3 regions of the Paenibacillus sp. MER 180 genome follow, and region 3 is predicted to be linked to each of the others. Evidence: a T-box and tRNA genes for the amino acid it is inferred to sense, from the RefSeq annotation. Region 3 holds a T-box; the other regions hold tRNA genes.
The links. A T-box is a leader RNA that pairs with one kind of tRNA and senses whether it is charged. The one in region 3 lies ahead of leuS (leucine--tRNA ligase), so its partner is inferred to be a tRNA-Leu.

Region 1: it has a tRNA-Leu gene. The T-box ahead of leuS (leucine--tRNA ligase) is inferred to sense a tRNA for this amino acid. The anticodon was not compared.
Region 2: it has a tRNA-Leu gene. The T-box ahead of leuS (leucine--tRNA ligase) is inferred to sense a tRNA for this amino acid. The anticodon was not compared.

What each region holds. Positions count from the first base shown of each region.
Region 1 covers NZ_JAMAVT010000015.1:147,109-154,641, reverse strand. Annotated here, with positions in the region: gene M3661_RS22465 (BclA C-terminal domain-containing protein) at 106-888, opposite strand; tRNA gene M3661_RS22460 (tRNA-Leu) at 1,330-1,415, opposite strand; tRNA gene M3661_RS22455 (tRNA-Lys) at 1,465-1,540, opposite strand; tRNA gene M3661_RS22450 (tRNA-Glu) at 1,591-1,665, opposite strand; gene mgtE (magnesium transporter) at 1,863-3,296, opposite strand; tRNA gene M3661_RS22440 (tRNA-Ser) at 3,577-3,665, opposite strand; tRNA gene M3661_RS22435 (tRNA-Asn) at 3,671-3,746, opposite strand; gene M3661_RS22430 (uroporphyrinogen-III synthase) at 3,832-4,647, opposite strand; gene M3661_RS22425 (SprT family protein) at 4,741-5,220, opposite strand; gene cmpA (cortex morphogenetic protein CmpA) at 5,499-5,618, shown strand; gene M3661_RS22415 (Tex family protein) at 5,860-7,533, opposite strand, start outside.
Region 2 covers NZ_JAMAVT010000002.1:7,313-14,845, forward strand. Annotated here, with positions in the region: gene M3661_RS02665 (AraC family transcriptional regulator) at 35-901, opposite strand; gene M3661_RS02670 (asparaginase) at 1,065-2,084, shown strand; tRNA gene M3661_RS02675 (tRNA-Gly) at 2,300-2,374, shown strand; tRNA gene M3661_RS02680 (tRNA-Arg) at 2,382-2,458, shown strand; tRNA gene M3661_RS02685 (tRNA-Leu) at 2,485-2,567, shown strand; tRNA gene M3661_RS02690 (tRNA-Pro) at 2,574-2,650, shown strand; gene sigY (RNA polymerase sigma factor SigY) at 2,843-3,367, shown strand; gene M3661_RS02700 (YxlC family protein) at 3,360-3,761, shown strand; gene M3661_RS02705 (sigmaY antisigma factor component) at 3,754-3,960, shown strand; gene M3661_RS02710 (BofC C-terminal domain-containing protein) at 4,142-4,882, shown strand; gene M3661_RS02715 (cation:proton antiporter) at 5,054-6,229, shown strand; gene ruvC (crossover junction endodeoxyribonuclease RuvC) at 6,365-6,868, shown strand; gene ruvA (Holliday junction branch migration protein RuvA) at 6,865-7,491, shown strand; gene ruvB (Holliday junction branch migration DNA helicase RuvB) at 7,506-7,533, shown strand, end outside.
Region 3 covers NZ_JAMAVT010000002.1:254,937-262,685, reverse strand. Annotated here, with positions in the region: gene comER (late competence protein ComER) at 1-448, shown strand, start outside; gene leuS (leucine--tRNA ligase) at 429-2,879, opposite strand; T-box leader at 2,984-3,213, opposite strand; gene M3661_RS03800 (class I SAM-dependent DNA methyltransferase) at 3,432-4,193, opposite strand; gene M3661_RS03795 (CvfB family protein) at 4,264-5,247, opposite strand; gene rsfS (ribosome silencing factor) at 5,244-5,591, opposite strand; gene yqeK (bis(5'-nucleosyl)-tetraphosphatase (symmetrical) YqeK) at 5,655-6,248, opposite strand; gene nadD (nicotinate-nucleotide adenylyltransferase) at 6,220-6,828, opposite strand; gene yhbY (ribosome assembly RNA-binding protein YhbY) at 6,850-7,140, opposite strand; gene aroE (shikimate dehydrogenase) at 7,261-7,749, opposite strand, start outside.

The DNA of each region.
Region 1 (7,533 bases), on a different contig from region 3:
TTTTGTTTTTTAAACTGTCCACTTGACAGGGAGCACTTCAGTCCTCAACGGCTCTTTTTGTAGTCAGATTGCATACCGATTACCGCTCCATTTCTAGTTGTATTTCTAGCCTAAGTGAATGATGGTTAGAGCCGCACCAGCAGCATTGTTAATAAGCGTAGCTGTTCCTAGGAGTCCGAACAATTGGAGCGATATTGTTGTGTTCGCAGCCAATGTTAGAATGACGTCATTGTTAAAGGTGGATACCGTAAGAACAGGTGTTATCGTAGAGGCTACATTTGCTACTCCGTTGATAAGCAGTCTAGATCCCAGCAACAAGCCCGCGGTTAAGTGGAGCTGATACGAGATGTAATATCTTCCCGCAGTAGATACGGTAAAAGTATCGTTCGAGCCATTCACGCTTATTCCAGATCCAATGTTCTGGGCGCTTGGGAGCGGAACGAGTGTACCTAACAAGACGACCGCGATCGATGCTCCGGTAGTATTGGCAGCATACGAGGATGTCGCGGTAGTGCTCGTCCCTGTTGCTCCCATTGCCCCGGTGGCTCCGGTAGATCCAGTAATCCCCGTAGAACCCGTTACACCTGTCGATCCCGTTGCGCCAGTCACCCCAGTCGAACCTATTCCAGTCGATCCGGTTATACCTGTCGTTCCAGTAGCTCCCGTTACACCCGTTGCACCTGTTGAACCCGTAGTTCCCGTTCCCCCTATGGCTCCGGTAGGGCCTGTTCTTCCTGTGGCGCCGCTCTGACCTGTTGATCCGGTTGAACCAGTTGCTCCAGTAGCCCCTGTTTCCCCCTTAGGTAACACGGGCACGATGATTCCAGATGCCTTTGCAAGCCATGATGAAAATGGATGACCGTTTAGAAATCGATAATGATTGTCCATAAACAAACTCCTTTTCGAACCGCCATCAGCTTACCATCTCTCAAGAGAGTTACTCTATTAGTTCGTACATATTCCATAGTATTGAAGTCTCTCTCAATATGACTTGGCTTATATCCAAAACAATTAGATTTACACTCTCATTACTTGTAGTATGTCCTTCCCCATCACTTCAGTTAACTTACTATCAACCTTGGCATTTTCAATAGTCCGATCGATCAGCGTTCACCATAACATAAATAAGAGCCGCGAGATTCTATTTTCTCAACGACTCTTATGGTAAACAGATTTATTTCGCTTATATACACATCTAGTAGTTTTGGGCATTTATCATGGCTCTCGTCCATAAACCAAAAAATAATCGCATGTAATGAAACGTCAGCCGAACATGATTAAAAACACTAAAAAACTCCTTGCTGCGCAAGGAGTTGTCATTAGTTAATTTGGTGCGGTAGAGAGGACTCGAACCTCCACGGGCGTACGCCCACTACCCCCTCAAGATAGCGTGTCTGCCATTCCACCACTACCGCACGTATTTTGGGAAGGATGTCTATTGACATCTCAACCGAGGAATAAAACTGGTGAGCCATGAAGGACTCGAACCTTCGACACCCTGATTAAAAGTCAGGTGCTCTACCAACTGAGCTAATGGCTCATGGTGCAAGAACATTGCTGTTCGCCATGTCACTCCAACAAGGATTGAAGTGGTGACCCGTAGGGGATTCGAACCCCTGTTACCTCCGTGAAAGGGAGGTGTCTTAACCCCTTGACCAACGGGCCATATCGTTGTCGTTTCTTACTTTTTTCTCATCACCTCTCGGCGACAATTAAGAGTATATCAAACGATACGACCGTTGACAAGCCTTTTTTTAAAAAAACTTTTTCACCATATTTATGAACCGTTTTTTCCTTGTCCGACAGCTATTCTCTGCACCAATTTTGGCATGTTTAATTGCTCTTATAATATGCCCGAAGCCTCAAATTAAATACGAAAGGAACAAGGTGGCTGTACCGAAGTAAACCGTCAGCGAGAAGATATCATTCAATGTTGTAATAAGTGGCCCTGATGCTACAGCTGGGTCGGCGTTAAGCTTATACAGCAAGATAGGAATTGCTGTACCCGCCATTGTACCGATGATAACCGTCAGGAATAGAGAGCAGCCCACTACGAGCCCCAGCGCTAAGCTTCCCTGCCATATCCCCGCTACAAGGGCAACCGCGGTGCCGCACACCGTACCGATGATCAGACCTACGAACAATTCTCGCCACAGGAGCCTCGTAACTGTTCCCTTGTCTAAATGCTCTGACGCAAGTCCTCGTATTACCACAGCAAGTGACTGCGTGCCTGTGTTTCCTGTCATCCCTGCAATCATGGGCATGAAGAAGGTCAGCGCAACAACCTGCTGCAGCGTCCCCTCAAACCTACTAATAATGCTTCCCGACACAAGCCCAAGGAACAGAAGCATAATCAACCATGGCAAACGTCTGCGGGCTGCTGTGAAAGGGTTCGTTCGAAAGTCAATCGTCTTGTCCGTTGCCGACAACTTATTGATGTCCTCATGCGCTTCTTCCCGCAAGACGTCAATGACATCATCAACGGTTACGATCCCTAGAAGCTTGTCATCTGGATCAACAACAGGCATGGACAAGAAATCGTATTGTTCAAATAGTCGTGCCACTTCCTCTTGATCCGTATCGACGGTAACGGAAATGACCTTCTCATTCATAAGCGATTGGATGGTATCTGTCTCCGGAGCCAGCACCAATTCACGATATGTCAACGTACCGACCAGCCGCTTCTGTTCATTGACTACATACAGATAGTGGACGTTCTTCGTCATCTCAGCGAACGCCTTCACCTTCTCAACCGCTTCCCGCACGGTGTAACGCTCATAGAACCAGACATAACGGTTCGTCATCAATCCGCCCGCGGTCTCCGGTTCATAAGTCATCAGGCGGCGTACTGTGTCGCTCTCCTCCCGCTCCATGAGCGAAAGCAAGAACTCCTTCTCTTCCACGCTAACCGCTGCCATCATGTCAGCCAAGTCGTCATTGTCCATCCGGTTCAATACTTCTGCCGCACGATTGCGGCCAAGCATCTGGAAAGACTCCAATTGAAGATCCGGATTCAACTCACGGATCATCTCCGTAAGCTGACCTACTTCCAGCACCTCAAGCAGCCGAGAGCGCTGCGACAAATTCACATGCCGATATACGACTGCTAAATCATAAGGATGCCAATAGCGGAGCGCATACTTCACTTCATCAACAGAACCCTGCAAAATGAGTTCTGCCTCATCTATGATCTCATCAGTATCGTACGATACCGTGTCCTTATCCTTGTTCGAGTCTGCTTTCGTTGTCTTTTTCTCGTTCCATGCTTGCTTCTGTTTATCACGTTTACTTCCCATTACGCTCACCCCCCACGGATAACAATCCGTATATGGTGTACTCCGCTGCTACTTCAAGCCGATATTATGAAATCCACCATTACACTCATTAAACGCACTGAACAATTTGCGAAACAGAATGACCATCATCTGTTCACATTGAATGCCTCTATAGTGTATGAAAAAAAGCAAGGAATAACCGCGATCTCTCACAGTTACCCTTGCTTTATCCATTTCGGCGATGATGCAATATGTATAGAATAACAAAAAAATCCCTTGCGGGATCTTGTCTGTACCATTGTGGCGGAGAGAGAGGGATTCGAACCCTCGCGGCTGTTACACCCTAACGCTTTAGCAAAGCGCCCCCTTCGGCCTCTTGGGTACCTCTCCATAAATGGCTCCCCGAACAGGACTCGAACCTGTGACAACTCGATTAACAGTCGAGTGCTCTACCAACTGAGCTATCAGGGAATGACAAGTACTAATTTATCATGAATCCGATATAGTGTCAACACATTTCAAAAAATAAATGTAAAAATATCAGACAAGCAGTCAATCAGTTCGCTTCAAACCAGCGTGACAAGGCAACGATTAACGCCCCCATTCGCTCCTCATCTGGAACTAACATCCGCTTTATCCCTTCATCTATCGCCGCTGCAGCTGTAACTTTGCCCACCGCCGCAAGCAGTGTTCGCTCTTGGAAGATCTGGAGCAGCTTATCCGCCATCCCTCTTTCCTTCGCATAGGCAAATAGGAACCGAAGCTGTGGAGCAGCCGTTACAGCAACTGCATCTATCTGTCCCGACAACAGCTCTGAAGTGAACTGCTCCAGTACGGCCTCATCGGGCGGAGTATGCCGGTAAGGCATCAGCTCTATAGATTGCGCACCTGCATCAGCGAGAAATGCGTTCAGGGTTGGGGCTGGGTCTCCGTGCAATTGCAGCGCAACTAATGAGCCGCGCCATTGTTCAGCATCATAAGATGCCATAGCCCTTACCAGACCAAGCGTCGAGCCGTCATCATCTCGAATATCCGGGACGATGCCAAGCCGCTTCAATGCATTAACGGTTTTGTAGCCTCGTGCTGCATGCCGTATCTGCTTCAGCTTCACTAGCAGTGCCTCTTCTCTCCCCGCTTCACGCGCCGCCTCCAGCAGCTTCTCAAGCCCTATTCCTGTCGTCCAGACAGCCAACTGCACAGGTTTGTCTATTACCTTGTCCACTTCCGCAGCCAGATGGTCAAAATGCTCGAACATCGTCCCTTGAGTTGGCCTTACAAGCGGTATTCCTCCCTGCTTCGCAACAAGCAATGACATCTCCTCAGCTTTGCGTGGACCTGTAATTGCAATAACCTTTCCCTCACATTTCGGCATGACAAGACCTCCCTCAGCTATTGTTTAATTGGTTCACTACGAATACGAGTAAAGCTGTATGATGAACATTATCGCTGTACGTACGGCAGTTCATTATTTCTCCAACTGCTCGGTCATTAGCAGCATCTTCAACTTTCCGTGACAACGACCACATACATACTTACGAACATCCACCTTGCGTTTGCGCATATAAGCTTGTCCGCACTGTACACATACCAAGCGGTATCGATAAGGCATTTGACGGGTGCGGGCAACATCCGGCAGCGATTTGCAATATCTAGAACCTCCAACTGCTTGCAGCAGCTGTCTGAAATCTGCATCCCGATGCTTGTACCCTTTCCCTTCCAAGTGCAGATGGTAATGACAGAGCTCATGCTTAATAATACGTTCGACTTCTTCCAGACCATTCTGCTCCAGCTGCTTCGGATTGATTTCAATATCATGCGAGCGCAGCAAGTAGCGTCCTCCTGTTGACTTCAGCCGCGAATTATAACGTGCCTTATGCCGAAAAGGCTTCCCGAAATCACGGAGCGAAACCTGTTCGATCCATGCTTGCAGCTGTTCATCTGACATCTTTATCCCCCTTTCGCCTCTTCGTCTCAGTCTGCTATTTCTAATCCTGTTCGAGATAAGTTGCTTTCGGGGTATGCCTACATTGTAGCGGGAAAGGTTGTTCCCTACAACAACAAGAATGAAGCATAAATTCCTTTGAGATACAGGCAGAGATACTTGCAGAAATGCTTGCAAAGATACCTGCAGAGACGATTGCGGACCTGCACCAAATGCGGCCAACGCCCATATGATAGCGTTACAACGACGATTCTCTCGTCCCCGCCGAAGGAGGGATACTCATGCCGCAATGGTTATGCAATCAGCTAATGCGCGCCTTCAATAAGAAGGATCGCCGTCAAATTAAGCTATTAAATGAGTGTTGGTTTTTTTACCGTTCGAAGCCGCGTGCGCATACGTAAATGGCTCCGTACGCTGCGCAACATGCACAAGCAGAAAGTCAGGCCTTAGATCATCATCGCATATAGGCAAAAAACCCCCGATTGAACGAACGGCGTCTCATAACAAGGTGTGAGACCGTCCGACTTCCTCATCGGGGGACTTTCGTCATGCTGCAATATGCTACCGTCATGTTTCATATTTTACGATTGCATGTATTACATATATGGTTTTAATGCTTTCGTTCTATCGCTTTATCCCTCTTTACTTCGGAGCCTTCATGGTAAGACCGACCCGGCCCTTCTTCATATCCACTTGCAGTACCCATACCGTTACATTATCACCGACAGAGACAACATCAAGCGGATGCTTCACAAAACGGTCGCTAAGTTGAGAAATATGCACGAGGCCGTCATTCTTAATGCCGATATCAACGAATGCACCGAAGTCAATAACGTTGCGAACCGTTCCCTTCAGCTCCATACCAGGTTTCAAGTCCTCGATTTGGAGGACATCTGTACGGAAAATAGGCGGCGCCAACTCCTCGCGCGGGTCGCGACCCGGACGCAGCAAGCTGTCGATAATATCCTTCAGTGTAGGTGTACCTACCTCTAACTTATCAGCCAGCTCATTTAGATTCGCCCCGCTCAGTGCCTGTGTTAACGCAGCTGTCCCAATATCCTCCGTACGAAGTCCCATGAGCGCGAACAGCCGATCAACAACTCCATACGACTCTGGGTGAATCGGCGTCTTATCAAGAGGAAGATCTCCATCTGGAATACGGAGAAATCCTACACATTGCTCAAATGCCTTCGGCCCCAGACGCGGCACCTTCTGCAGCTGCTTACGAACCGTAAATTTCCCGTTCTCTTCCCTGTACTTCACGATGTTCTTAGCCAAGGTTGCATTGATGCCTGATACATAAGACAACAAGGACGGAGAAGCCGTGTTCAAATCTACACCAACATGGTTAACTGCCGATTCCACAACGGCGCCCAAGCTCTCCTCCAGCCGCTTAGGAGCCACATCATGCTGATACTGACCAACTCCAATAGCCTTAGGTTCAATTTTAACCAACTCCGCTAATGGATCCTGCATCCGACGAGCAATCGATACTGCACTGCGCTCTGCAACATCCAGAGAAGGAAACTCCTCTTGGGCTATCTTAGAAGCCGAATAGACACTAGCGCCAGCCTCATTGACGATTACATATTGGATGCCAGCTCCACCGCCTGGACGGGACTTCAACCAATCTGCAACAAATTGCTCGGTCTCGCGAGAAGCGGTTCCGTTGCCGATTACGACCAACTCAACCCCATACTTGTCTGCGAGTCTGCTGAACGTCTGCTCAGCCTCTGCCACCTTATGGTGAGGGGCTGTTGGATACGTTACTGCTACTTCCAGCAGCTTGCCTGTATCATCGACCACGCACAGCTTGCAGCCTGTCCGGAAAGCGGGGTCGACACCTAATACGGTCTTCCCCTTTACTGGCGGCTGTAATAGAAGACTTCGCAAGTTCTGTGCAAATACTTGGATTGCTTGCTCCTCAGCCTTGTCAGTTAGCTCATTGCGTACATCCCGCTCAATTGACGGTGCAATTAATCGCTTGTAGGCATCTTCAATCGTCGCCTTCAGCAAGGAAGTGACGACAGAGTCGCGTTGGATCACTTTCCGCTCCATATAAGCATGTACCTGTTCTACAGGCACATCTAACGCAACTTTCAGAATGTCTTCACGCTCACCGCGGTTAATCGCCAATATCCGGTGAGAAGGCAGCCTGCGAACCGGTTCCGTGTACGCATAGTACATCTCATATACCGATTCCTGCTCTTTGTCCTTCGCTTCGGTACGAATTATGCCCTGATCAAATGTAAACTTACGAACCCAGGCTCGTATAGCAGGCTCGTCGCCCACCATCTCCGCTATAATATCAAGCGC
Region 2 (7,533 bases), 250 kb from region 3:
CTCCACTTGGTAGAGGGCTGCTTTCATCATAATGCTAGCGATCAATTTTCTGGTAACTATTGTTTGTTCGATATAAGGTAGGACTGATTCCATACACGCAGGTAAACTGATTTGAGAAGTAATGGATTGAATCGTAGCCCAACATTAGCGCGATTTCCGTAATCGATTGGCGGCTTTCCATCAACAGAACGGCCGCCTTTTTCATGCGAGCCTGCAGCAAATACGCTTTAGGTGATACTCCTGTCTCTTGCTTGAAAAGCCGATAAAATTGGGACTTTTCCAGCCCACATTCGCTGCACCAGTAATCAACCGAATGCCGCTGCTCGGGATGTTCGTCCATTCGCTCCAAGATTCGAGCTATGCGATAATCCGTAGGATTGGGCAATCTGCTTGCATCGTACCATTGAATCAGCCAGGAGTAAAAACTAGCTGATGCAGCCTGCTTCGTATAGCAGCCGCGCCGATTATATGCGGTAAGCACATGCTTCATCAGCTCAATGAAGTAAGGATAAGGACGAAGCGAAGTGCAGGTCGGCAATGATTCCAGTTCTGTGCAAGACTTCTGTACGGTTAACCACTTCGGATCGAATTCATCCCATTCATAAGCAAAGGTAGGCTGGTTCGGCGGGGGAGCCTCCCAGAGATCGCAATAGATATTGCATGCATTCATCGTTTCATTTGGTGCATGCTCGAAGGAATGCCATTCGCCAGGACGTACAAAGATGAGCGTGCCGTTCGAGACCGCATATCGTTGGTCATCTATCGTCATATGACCATGGCCGTCCAAGAATAAGTGGAATGCATAGCTGTATCCTCTGCGCAGCTGTTCCTCTCGCGTTCCTCGGTAATTATACATATGCGCTGCACGGATGTATGGCCTTATATCCGCAATGGTCATCATGCCTATCCCTCCGGTTCGTTAGCGGAAATTTTTATAACTGACAGGAACTTGTTATAAATACGAGCAGCTAGGAACATGATACTATGTTTGCAGAGTTATGTCATGATAGGGGAAGTCTTGAAATGAGAATGATGACAGCATGTGTTGGCGAGGAGGAACAGTAATGGTTGATTTGGGCAAGGTGTTAGTAGAGGAATCACGAGGCGGTTGGTTGGAATGTGCATATACAGGACATATTGTAGGTGTTAACGAACAAGCTGAGACACTATTCCATGTTGGTGACCCTGACTATGTAAGCTTTATGCGCTCTTCTTCGAAGCCGGTGCAGGCGCTCCCTGCTTTGTTAGCAGGTGTTCCGGAGCATTACGGATTAAGTGAGGAAGAGATCGTCTTAATGACTGCATCTCATCGTGCACAGCAGTTCCATGTACAAGCACTGGAATCGTTCATGAAGAAAACGGGGATCACTGAGGATCAATTCGTATGCAAGCCTACCTATCCACTGAATGGCGCTGCGAGGGACGAGCGGATTGCCAACGGGCAGCCACCGCGCTCCTTATATCACAACTGCTCGGGCAAGCACTTAGGTGTTCTGGCATTATGCAAGATGATGGGGTGGCCAACCGATAATTATGCAGAACCGGAGCATCCCGTTCAGCAGAAGGTGCTGCGCTTGATGTCTCAGCTTGCTGATGTGCCTGCCCGGCAAATTAAATTAGGAACGGATGGCTGCGGGTTCCCGGTATATGCGATTCCAATTCGCAATATAGCCCTCTTGTATTTGAGATTGGCTTGTCCGGATTTAATTGCAGATGAGGAAGTGCGCAGAGCGATTACACGCTTGACGGGTCTAATGAACAAACATCCATTCTATGTATCCGGAACGGAACTTATTTGTCCAACACTGCTGCAGGATCCGAATATCGTAGCGAAAGGCGGGGCCAAAGGCATCTATTGCTTCGGCTTGCGCGAGCAGAGAATAGGGATAGCCTTTAAAGTGATGGACGGATCGGAAGATCAATGGCCGATCATTGCTGCTGACATTTTAGAGCAGATTCAATACCCGACGACTGCAACCATCGAACGATTGAAAAAGCTGAGCCCTGCGGAGACGAAAAACGACAATGCGAGGGTAGTAGGAATTCGCAAGCCTGCTTTTACACTTGAGTGGGTTAGATCATAAGAAACTAAGAACATACTATTAGAACCTGCTTGTATGAGCTGAGATATGGCTTGGCAAGCAGGTTTTTTAGCAAGAAAAAAATACCATCAAAAAATCTTTAAAAAAGATTTGCAATTCAATTATCAGTCTGATATATTATTACTTGTCCTTGTTGAACGGCAACGACGACAACGAAGTAAATGAAGTCGTACAAGTTGTATAAAATAAGGTAATATGCGGACATAGCTCAGTGGTAGAGTATCGCCTTGCCAAGGCGAGGGTCGCGAGTTCGAATCTCGTTGTCCGCTCCATATATATGCGCCCTTAGCTCAGCTGGATAGAGCGTTTGACTACGAATCAAAAGGCCGGGAGTTCGAATCTCTCAGGGCGCGCCACTTAATTTCATAATGGATACTACTAAGCCGGTGTGGCGGAATTGGCAGACGCGCGCGACTCAAAATCGTGAGGGAAACCGTGGAGGTTCGAGTCCTCTCACCGGCACCATCCATTCGGGACGTAGCTCAGCTTGGTAGAGCACCTGGTTTGGGACCAGGGGGTCGCATGTTCAAATCGTGTCGTCCCGACCATTATCATCAACCGTCGGTTATAACCGGCGGTTTTTGCTATTCTAATCCTTCTTTTTTTTCCATCCTTCCTTCCTAAATGATTATTTCAACTTTTTTAATAATTCTCTTGAACGATTCCTAACGATATTTCGTAATATAGTTGCTTTGCGCAAAGCTCGTTGCGTTATGATATTAAGGAAAGGAGGCGAATACATGTCTGAGCAGCATCGGATAGAGCGAGCAGTCAGAGGAGACATGGATGAACTTGCTGTGCTGCTGCATGATAATTACTCCTTTCTATATAAATATGCCTTGAAATTAACGATGAGCTCTTCGAATGCTGAAGATTTGGTTCAAGACACGATGGTGCGGTGTATGGAGAAGATTCATACGTACAATGGGAGTTCACGATTCTCGTCATGGCTAATTACGATTGCGACACGTCTGTTTTATGACAAGATGCGCCGCAAGAAAGTGGAGAGCAAATGGCGAGAGCAGGAACAAGCTGTGCGTCAGCTGCGTTATCAAATGGAATCAAGCAATATGGAGTGGACGGCAGCGCTGGAGCTCCTTGGTGAGCTTTCCTACGAACAGAGGACTCCAATTGTGTTGAAATATTATTATGGATATCAGGTTAATGAAATTGCAGAAATGTTGAACGTTCAGGCAGGTACGATAAAGTCACGCATGCACTATGGCTTGGAGAAACTGCGGAAGGAGTGGAAGCAAGATGAGTGAGAAGGAAGATAACAAGAAAGGACATGTAGATTCTCTACATCAAGTACCGATGTCCAATCATGCTACACATCCGGAACAGGACTCGGCGTGGGAGGAGAGACTGCATCCGCACTGGGAACACTTAGATGAATGGAGTGATCGCCATTCTCCGCATCCAAGTGCTGCCCATATCCAGCAGGTATTGCTTCAGGCGAAGAAGAGGAACCGTAGACGGCTGTGGAAAGAGCTGCTTGTCTTATGGAGTGCTGCATTGCTGCTAGTTGGCGGCGGGTGCAGTCTTGCCCAAGCGAATTGGTATATCTATGTCTGGATGCAGCTCATTTCCCTGTGTGGGGCGGTTCTTATCTGGGCAATTTGTATCCATCCGAGCAATGGGAGTGAGCAGAATGAATAACAGTCATGAGAATGTCCCTTGGTGGGTCTGGGTTCTGATTGGAATCATTCTGCTCATTCAAGGAACTTGGTTGTTTCTAGATGCGCGCAAGCGGAATAAGTACCCTTGGTTCTGGGGGATCTGGGGATTTACAGGCACCCCTCTCCCGGTTCTTGTCTATATATGCTTCGTCATTCGGCCATGGAGAAAATTGAAGTGAAGGAACAGACAGATAAATTGTATAACTTCCCCTTTATCTGGGCCACACTATAAGAAAAGCCTCCAAGTAATACAAGTGATGATTCTGGCGGCTTTTTCTTGTGAGCAGGAAGCAAGATGATTCAGGCATCGTGGAATCAATTGCTCTACTCAAATTAACAAGCAGTTAGAGGGGATTACTTATGGCTCGAGAACACCGTACCGTCTCTAGGTTCTATTTTCGAGTGAAGCAATGGAAGAAGCGTTTGCGGCGCTTCCGCAAGCCGATATGGTCTTTGGCTGCAATTGTGTTGTTCGTAGCGGTAGTTGCCATTGGGATACAGTTGTCTGATCGTGTGCGCGACATGCTGGCGGACTATGATAAGCCATCTTCGATTGAGACCTTCGCTTTATGGAAAGATAATGAGTCTAAGCTTAATGAATCAGCCCAGCTTGTGATCGCGCAGTTGGTTCAGCAGGATGAACAGCGTGAAGTCATTGCTCGCAAGCAATATATATGCGGAAAAAATGATGAAGTGTTGGGTGTAAAGCCAACACGTGACATTATTCAGCTCGTGCTCAACCATCCAGACTGGTCGGTATCCATGGATGCCAACGGACGGGTGATCTTGGAGGAACAGGTTGAAGAGTTGTCAGATACATGCAAGGATAAGGCGCATATTAGCCTCGACAAGGATGGTAATCTGACGTTGTATGACGGTCCGCCTGAAGGTGGAAAGGTGATACGTACATTTTTCCAATTGGATGTAGAGTCCATGGAGAGTTCGCTCCCTCCGAAGGTGATGAAGCAGTTATATCAAGGGATCCGCATTACAGATGTCGATGCTTATCATAGTGTGCTGTCTACGTTTAGCGATTATGCGATCGAAGAGACGAAGAAAGTCATGAAACCAACCCACCCGAATGAACGTATTACAAAATAGAGGCAGTAACAAGTAGGACGCCGTAACCGACGTCCTTCTTTTTTTGTAAATTCTCGGGTTTAGGTCATGAAATGTAACATAAAGAAAAATGGTATGGATTGCCCTTAGCCACCTACAAAAAAAATGTCGGTTTGCGGTCATAATAATTGTACAGCGGAAAGGGGAATGCCAATGGAACTTATTCTCATGTTGCTCATCATTTTGGCTTCGACAAAGATCGCAGGTGATCTCACTGTACGATTGGGTCAACCAGCCGTACTTGGTAAACTCATTGTGGGGATAATTATCGGACCAGCTGTGCTCGGATGGGTTTCAGATGGTGAACTAATTAAGGAAATGGCGGAAGTTGGCGTCATTTTGCTTATGTTCATTGCTGGTCTGGAGACAGATTTGGATGAATTGAAGAAGAATTGGAAGGCGGCGTTCGCTGTAGCAGTCGGCGGGGTCATTCTTCCGTTTATCGGTGGATATAGTGGTGGTCTGTTGTTCGGATTAGATTCGACCCAATCCATGTTTGTAGGCTTGCTGCTCTGCGCTACATCGGTAAGTATTTCGGTACAGACACTGAAGGATCTAGGACAGCTTAGCACTAGGGAAGGTACGACCATTCTTGGTGCAGCCGTCGTGGATGACATCCTTGTTGTCATACTTCTTGCCTTCATGCTCAGCTTGCTTGGTGCAGGCGGTGGCGCTTCAATCGGACTTATTATCGGGAAGAAAGTTATTTTCTTCGTCGTAGCTATACTTGCAGGGATTTATGTAGTGCCTCGAGTGATGAAGTGGCTTGCACCGCTTCGCGTTACCGAAGCCGTTATTAGTGCGGCGCTTATTATTTGTTTTGCCTTTTCTTACTTTGCAGACTATTTGGGCGTTGCAGGCATTATCGGTGCTTTCGCTGCCGGGATTGCCATCTCCCAGACGAAGTTCAAGCATGAGGTAGAACATCGCCTTGAGCCAATTGCTTACGGTATCTTCGTACCAATCTTCTTCGTAAGTGTTGGGATTAATGTCAACTTCGAAGGCCTCGGGGAGTATGTATGGTTTATTGTACTGTTTACCGTTATTGCAATTGTAACGAAGCTGTTCGGCTGTGGATTGGGAGCTCGACTGACTGGATTTGATCGCAAGAGTGCGATCGGGATCGGCTCGGGAATGGTATCCCGCGGTGAGGTTGCACTTATTATTGCAACGACGGGTCTTGAAGGCGCCTTGTTCGATAAAGTGTATTTCACACCATTCGTTATTGTCATCATTATGACGACATTGGTGACGCCTCCGATGTTGAAGATAGCATTCCGTCATTCTACAACTGAGGCAGCGGCAAATCAAGTATCAGCTGGGAAGTAATCGGCCGTAATTAGGCTGTTTTCCCTGCAAACATCATAGGAATGACTCATTCTCTTCTTCACGATCTATGTTATAATGGAGTGAACACATATGTTCGCTTACTGGTACATGGATGCGGTGAGGGAGAGATTTTTTTTGCGTATTTTGGGGATTGACCCAGGGATTGCGATTGCAGGATTTGGGTTTGTAGATAAACAAGGAAGTCGGATTGTACCTGTACAATATGGCTGTATTCAGACAGAACCTTCGACAGCGCCGGAGATGCGGCTGCTGCAGGTGTATGAAGCTACGGAGCAGCTGCTAGACAAGTATAAACCAGATTCTATGGGAATAGAGAAATTGTTCTTCAATCGAAATGTCACGAATGCGTTTGCTGTTGGACAAGCACGCGGTGTTATCATTCTAGCAGCTGCCAAGCGCGGCATACCGATTGCAGAATATACGCCCATGCAGGTGAAGCAGGCTGTTGTTGGTTATGGGAAGGCAGAGAAGAAGCAGGTTCAAGAGATGGTGAAGCTGTTCTTGAAGCTGAAGGAGATACCGAAGCCTGATGATGTTGCTGATGCTCTTGCGGTGGCGATATGTCATGCGCATTCGAGTGGGCTTAATGACAAATTGAATGGAGTATGGCGATCATGATCGATTTTTTGCGTGGACAGGTTGCTCATTTAGAAACCGAATATATCGTCTTGGATGTTCAAGGCGTTGGGTACCGTGTCTTTACCCCGAATCCCTATGCTTTTGCAAAGCAGGAAGGGGCAGTCACCGTATATATTCATTATCATGTGCGTGAGGATGCAACATTGCTCTTTGGATTCAGCTCGCGAGAGGAGCAGAAGCTATTCCGCAGGCTGATCGATGTGAACGGAGTAGGGCCGAAGGTAGCGCTTGGCATTCTAGCAGGCTGTGGCAAGCCGGAAGCAGTTGTAACTGCCATTCAGCAAGAGAATATTGTGTTCTTAACGAAGCTGCCGGGTATCGGCAAGAAGACGGCTCAGCGTATCATTCTGGACCTGAAGGATAAGCTGGACGGTATCGGACTGGATATCCATCCGGACGCCTTGTTCATGAATGTCACAGTAGCAGACGATGACAGTGTGGACGGCAATGTATGGTCAGAGGCTAGAGAAGCACTCAAAGCATTGGGATATACAGAGACAGAACTTGATCGTGTATGGAATGACTTGCAACATCGCATTCATGCGGATGAAAGTGTAGATTCTTTAATGAAGAAGGCGCTGCAGGCGTTGTTTAAAGGATAAGAAAGGCGGTTAAGATGGAAGAGCACGAACGCATCATATCAG
Region 3 (7,749 bases):
AAGCAGAATTCAAACAGAAGACAGGCTGCTATTGGAACAGTTGATGATGTCCATTAGCCGTCCAGTTCAGGTATCCGAGCAGTATACGCGCATCACTTCGGATATCTCAAGCTGTGGGCCGGCATTTATCGCCTTTTTCGTGCAGAAATGGATAGAGGCTGCAGTTGAAGTTACAGGAATCGAAAGGAATGAGGCAGAGCGCCTGGCCAGCGAGATGCTGCTTGGTACTGGCAAGCTGCTAACGGAGGGAGGATTCAGCCTTGAGCACTTGAGACAGCGGGTAGCAGTCCCCGGCGGCATTACCGCCGAGGCGCTCCGTCTGTTGGATGGTGAGCTGGATGGAGTATTCCAGCAGCTCATTCAAGTCACCCATGCCAAATATGAGGAGGATCTACACAAGGTCGAATCCCAACTATTTGGCGAAGAACTTAACCGACCACAATGTTAACAAGTCTGCCTTTTACTGCGATGACTTTGCGAACCGTCTTGCCGGCGATGGCATCCTGAACGTTCGCGAGGGACATCGCTTTTTGCTGCATTGCTTCTTCGTCAGCATCTGCTGCTACATTTGCACGGCATACAATCTTGCCATTCACTTGAATAACAATTTCTGCTTCCGCATCAACTGTAAGCGACTCATCATAAGTCGGCCACGCAGCGTACGTAATCGACTCTTGGTAGCCAAGACGCTGCCACAATTCTTCCGCGATATGTGGCGCGAGCGGTGCCAGCAATTGAACGAAGTTCTCCATCGCTTGGCGTGGAAGAACCTCCGTCTTATACGCCTCATTGATGAAGATCATTAATTGGCTGATTGCCGTATTGAAACGGAATCCTTCGATGTCTTCCGTCACCTTCTTGATGGTCTTGTGCCATGTACGAACGAAGGCCGGATCTGTTCCATCCGTTCCGTTAGCAATCTTGCTGTTCAGGGCTCCTGTCTCCTCGTTAATGAACAAGCGCCAGATGCGGCTCAAGAATCGGTAGCTTCCTTCTACACCATTCGTGTTCCATGGCTTCGTCGCTTCCAGTGGACCCATGAACATTTCATAAATGCGCAGCGTATCGCCGCCGAACTCGTTCACAATATCATCTGGATTGATGACATTGCCGCGGGACTTAGACATTTTCTCGCCATTTGTACCAAGGATCATCCCTTGGTTAACAAGCTTCTGGAATGGCTCCTTCGTATCTACGACACCAAGGTCGAACAATACCTTGTGCCAGAAGCGCGCATACAGCAAGTGAAGAACCGCATGCTCAACGCCTCCAATGTACAAATCAACTGGAAGCCATTTCTTTTGCTTCTCTTTTGAGCAGATTTCATCGTTATTGTGCGGATCGATGTAGCGCAGGTAGTACCAGCTGCTTCCCGCCCATTGCGGCATTGTATTCGTTTCACGGCGAGCCTTCATACCCGTCTCTGGATCAACTGTGTTCACCCATTCGTCTACATTCGCTAGCGGAGATTCTCCAGTTCCTGATGGACGAATCTGATCGACATCCGGCAGTGTAAGCGGAAGTTCGGATTCCGGTACAGGCTTCATTGTTCCGTCTTCCAGATGAAGAATTGGAATCGGCTCTCCCCAGTAGCGTTGACGGCTGAACAACCAGTCGCGCAGGCGATACGTTACCTTGCCTTCGCCCTTGCCTTCTGCTTCAAGCCATTCAATCATGCGCGCCATTGCAGCCGCATTGTCCATTCCGTTCAGGAATTCTGAATTCACATGAGCTCCATCGCCGGAATATGCTTCTTCCTGTACATTGCCGCCTTCAATCACTTCGATGATCGGCAGGTCAAATTGCTTCGCGAATTCCCAGTCGCGCTGATCATGTCCAGGAACAGCCATAATTGCACCTGTACCGTATCCAGCAAGCACATAATCCGAGATCCAGATTGGAAGCTTCGCTCCATTCGCCGGGTTCACCGCATAGCTGCCTGTGAATACACCCGTCTTATCCTTCGCCAAATCCGTACGCTCCAGATCGCTCTTGCGTGCCGCCTGCTCTTGATATGCCTTCACAGCAGCTTGCTGTTCAGCTGTCGTGATGCGTTCGACAAGCTCATGCTCAGGAGCCATGACACAGTAAGTTGCACCGAACAGCGTATCTGGACGAGTTGTAAATACAACCAGTTCCTCTTCGTGACCGTCGATAACAAAGCGAACTTCAGCTCCCTTGGACTTCCCAATCCAATTGCGCTGCATGTCTTTCAAGCTCTCCGGCCAGTCAAGCTCATCCAGATCTTGCAACAAACGCTCTGCATACTCCGTAATCTTCAATACCCACTGGCGCATTGGCTTACGAATAACTGGGTGGTTACCACGCTCCGAACGGCCATCAATGACTTCCTCATTCGCAAGTACTGTACCGAGAGCTGGACACCAGTTAACAGGAACTTCTGCAACGTAAGCGAGTCCTCTCTTGTACAACTGAATAAAGATCCACTGCGTCCACTTGTAATATTCCGGATCAGTCGTGCTGAACTCGCGATCCCAATCATAAGAGAAGCCCAATGACTTGATCTGACGACGGAAGTTGTCGATATTCTTCACCGTGAATTCACGCGGATGCTGTCCCGTATCGATCGCATATTGCTCAGCTGGAAGGCCGAATGCGTCCCATGCCATCGGATGAAGGACATTGTATCCTTGCATGCGCTTGTAACGAGACATGATATCTGTAGCCGTATATCCTTCCGGGTGTCCTACATGAAGTCCGGCGCCAGATGGATATGGGAACATATCCAGTGCATAGAAATTCGGCTTGTTCTCATCTTCTGTCGTTGCAAATGTCTTATGTTCATCCCAATAGGATTGCCATTTCGGCTCGATCTGCTGCGGCACGTAACCGTGCGGCTGCTTCGCTTCTTGACTCATGCTTACTCCTCCTACGATGCCCAGACGGCTGCTCGCGCATGTCCGTCATACTTGTGGCAATGAATAAATGTGATTAAAAAAGCCTCCCATCCTTAGCGATAATCGCTAGGGACGAGAGGCATTATTCCCGTGGTACCACCCTAGTTAGCGGACAGCATGCTTTGCTATCCACTCCCTTTACACCATTAACGCTGGCAATACGTCGCAGCTTACCGCTCCTGATTCTGCTGCGCGACTCTGAGGTGAGTTCGCTTCTGCACCATCACCGGCTTGCACCAACCGCCGGCTCTCTGAAGATGGGACCTAAGGTACTATTCCTCTTCGAAGTCTTTCCATTCTACCTATTCAGCTTGAATATGATTATGATGCATCCAAATAGATGCAAGTAGCTATATCATAATGAAAAATTTTCTTATTGTCAATGATCGCCATGCAACTCCAAATCTTTCTTGTTCATTCGCCTTGAATTGAGAAAGTAACACCAAATTCTACATCTCACGACGGATAAATGTGCATCTCACGTGCATCTTCAGAAACTATGCACATCTATCTTTATGGCTTCACTGCAACAAAAAAGATTCGCCGCGACTCTTCGTCCGGCGACTGCCATTCAAAGTCCGCAAATTGCTCGACATGACCGAAACCAGCTTCTTTCAGCATACGTTCTAACCAATCTGGATCATAGGCGCGTTCAACATGTTCCTCGTCAATACGCTCGTACAAGCCTCCAGACTGCTGACGAACGAACAAGGTCAGTTGGTGCTCAATCTCCTGGCGTTCTTCATCATAGTCCGAAAACCAAATGTAAGAGATATCTTCATCATCATAGGCAAAAGGCTGGGTCTCCGCATAATGTTCGAATTGACGGACATGAAGCACATCGAACAAGAAAACGCCGCCAGATCTCAAGTTGTTATAGGTAGCTTGAAAAGCACGCTTCACGTCGTCCTCTTCCGTCACATAGTTCAAGCTGTCACAGAACGAAACGACGGCATCCGCTTCTCCAGGCATGGCCCAATCGCACATATCCTGATTCACCCAACGCACGTCGCCCTTCAGCGGGCCAGCCTCTATTCCCTTGCTGCTCGCAATTGACAGCATCGATTCTGAGATATCGATGCCGATTACATCATAACCGAGCTTGGCCAGTGGCAATGCCGTACTCCCGGTTCCACAGCCAAGGTCAACGATGGAACGAACCTCGCCGCTTCCAAACCGTTCCCAAGCCTGCCGAGCAAATGACACCCACTGGTCGTATGGCATGTCCTCCATTAAGCGGTCATAAACCTCCGCTACACGCCCATATGAAATCATCCATCTTCACTTCCCCTGCTGGAGGTTGTTCCCTCATTCCATCATTCGTAATGCATGTTGAATGAACGACTTAGCGTGCATTGTCGTTGCCGTGCGAGCGAGCCTTATGTGCTTCACGCGCTTCGGCTTGTGCCGCCGACAGTGCCTTGTGAAGCTGTGCCGTATCCATTGCAGCAGCCGCTTCCGTCAATTCGGTCCAATTCCCATTTTGACGAATGAGACCCGCCTTCAGCAAGCGGCCGATGGCACGCTTGAATGCTGACTTGCTAATGCCAAAGCGCTGCTTCACAATATCGGCAGGCGTCTCATCGGAATATGGCATTGTGCCGTTCGGACGCTCCTTCAAGAAGGTGAACAAGCGTTCAGCATCTTGATCCATGCCGACTTCTTTACGCTCTGCCATCGTTACATTCACGCGCCCATCCTCACGGACATGCGTAATGCGAACACGGACAGACTCACCAAGACGAAGCAGGCGCGGACGGAGTGATTCATGAATGAATCCAATAACACCTTCTCCAACAGGCGCGCCATCTACGACAACGAACGTTCCCATCTTGAGAGCACGGTACACGACCGCATCGCGCCATGTGTTGTTCCAAGACTCAGGAGCTGCGAACATATAAGGTACCAAATCATCTTCACGAGCTGGCAGTGCAATAAGTCGTCCGTAGCGATCCTGTTCCATCCGGACGTATACCTCATCGCCAACCTTCGGGTGAAGCGGTTCGAACTCGGGAAGCTCTCCCTTCGGAAGCAACAGCTGACGCCCAATCCCCATCTCCAGGAAGCAGCCGTACTTCGGATGAATATCCGCTACCGTAAGCTTAGCAATCTCTCCGAGTGTCAACAAAGGACGCTTCATTGTCGCAGCAATGCGATCTTCCGTGTCATAGTATAAAAACACTTCCACGTAATCGCCAGGCTCTACTTTGCCCGTAAGCTCTGTATAATGCAGCAACACGTCCTGCTCTCCGTTCGTCAAGAAATATCCGTACGGAGATACTTCACGGTCGATTATTAATCGTTGAATCGTTCCTGCTTCCCAAATCATGCAAACTCCACAACTTTCGCATCGGACCACAGCTTCTCAATGTTGTAGTACTCGCGTTCTTCGCGGTGGAACACGTGCACGATTACGTCGCCCAAATCAATGAGAACCCAGCGTGCGGAGTCAAATCCTTCTGTACCGCGCACGTGTCCGCCTACTTCATGCACACGCTTGCGAATTTCATTCGTAATTGCTTGAACTTGTGTATCCGAGTTCCCGTGGCAGATTACGAAATAATCTGCAATGAGGGAAATGCCTTGCAGGTCAAGCGCAATAAGATCCATCGCTTTCTTATCTTCAGCCGCACTTACGGCGATTTCGAGCAATTGTTTAATGTTGTCTGCCATTCAATTACCTCCACATTGTGTTTGAGCCATTCTTATTCTTGTATTTCTAAGCCCATTTCGTGATTAAGTTGCTGACTGTTCAAGTTCTGTCTCCAGTTCGAGGATCAGCCCATTACGAGCATGGATCGTCATCGGGAATACCTGGCGTCGGCGCTCAATCAAGAATCGAATGGTCGAGTCAAATCCGGCAATTAACGCCGCATTTAGATTCTGCTCCGCCAGTTCACGTATATGATCAACTCCAGGGAAATCCCGCCCCGGCTCGATGTAATCTGCCAGACACACGACCTTATCCAACAGGGTCATCTTCTCTCTGCCGGAAGTATGGTACTTGATTGCATCCAGTATTTCTACATCTTCAATTCCATATTCATGCTGCGCCACATGTGCGCCCACAGGCGCATGCCATAATTGTTTGTCATACTCCAGCAATTCGGATGGCATGTTATGTTCCCGAATCATCTGTTCCATTCGATCTGTCTGCCAGTACTTTGCTACATCGTGCAGTATGGCCGCGATATCCGCCTTATTCGGGTCTGCTCCATACTTCTTGGCCAGTTGAACGGCTGTTGTCATAACCCCTTGCGTATGCTGCCATCTTACAGCTGGCATCTGGGATTGTACAGCCTCAATCAGTTGTTCGCGCGTCCGATTCATATAGACCCCACCTTGCTATATACTGTTGAACCTCGTCCGGCACAATATACTTGATCGATCGCCCTTCGGCCAATCGCTGCCGAATATCGGTAGATGAGATATCGATCTGCGGCATCTCGCTCTCGATGAGCCGAGAAGACCACGCAGCAGGCAGCTTGGCAGCATCCCAGCTTGATCCAGGACGATGCAATCCAACAAATTGAATCTGCTCCATCAGCTCATCGATGTGATGCCACTGGGGCAAGTAAGCGACCATATCGCCGCCGATAATCCACGCCCACTTGACGTCGGGATACTCCTGGCGCAGCCCATGGACAGTGTCTAGCGTGTAGGATACACCGCCATGCTTAATCTCCCAGTCGCACACTCGAAAATGCGGATTACTTTGCACCGCCAGCCTCGCCATTTCCAAGCGCTGCTCCGCAGAAGCAGCTGGTCGATGCGCTTTATGCGGCGGCACATGCGCTGGCATGAACCATACCTCATCTAAGGAAGCTGTCTCCCTAGCGCATTCCGCTGCCACTAGATGCCCGAGATGAATAGGGTCAAAAGTCCCGCCCATGATCCCTACGAACTTCATTCGGTAGCCCTCCAGTGATCGTTATGGCAGTTCAATCTGCTTGTTATCTGTCGATTCCTTGTACAGCACGATCGTTTTGCCAATGACTTGAACAAGTTCGGATCCGGAGCGTGAAGCAAGCTCCTCTGCGATTTCGCGCGGATCTTCCAAACAATTGTTCAATACCGATACTTTCATCAATTCGCGTTTCTCGATTGCATCCTCAACGTGACGTACGAGTTGATCATTCATACCGCCCTTGCCTACTTGGAAAATAGGCTGCAGATGATGTGCAAGAGAGCGAAGATAGCGTTTTTGTTTACCCGTTAGCATATAAGTTTAACCTGCCTTATCTATTCATGAGTGATAGTATTGAGCCTTCTTTCCATGTCTGGAACGTGCGACTCCTTCGTGCCTAAATGTCTTCTGTATTAGAGTATCCACATCTTGAAATTAGGATTGCAGCGTCTCAAGTACGCGCTGCCGCATAAGCGCTGTCGGCGCCTTCAAGCCTGTCCACAATTCAAATGCGATTGCCCCTTGATGGACGAACATGCCGAGTCCATTATGAATCCGGCATCCCTTCGTCTTTGCTGCCTGCAGCAGGGCTGTCTCTAGTGGATTATAGATGATGTCACTTACAAGCATATGTGCTTGCAGCCATTCCGCGGACACGGGTGACGCCTCTATATGGGGGTGCATACCGACGGAAGTCGTCTGAATGACGATGTCAACATCGTTCGGCACAATTGCAGGCGCATCGCCCAACATAACTGCTCTTACATTGCCGAATCCTGACAAGTCGTCCGCAAGTGACTGCGCTCGCTCCACCGTACGATTTGCAATGATGAGCTCCTTGCAGCCCTCTGTAAGAAGAGCGTGCGCAATCCCCCGAGCCGCACCGCCAGCCCCTATAATTACAATGCGGGAGGATGGAATATC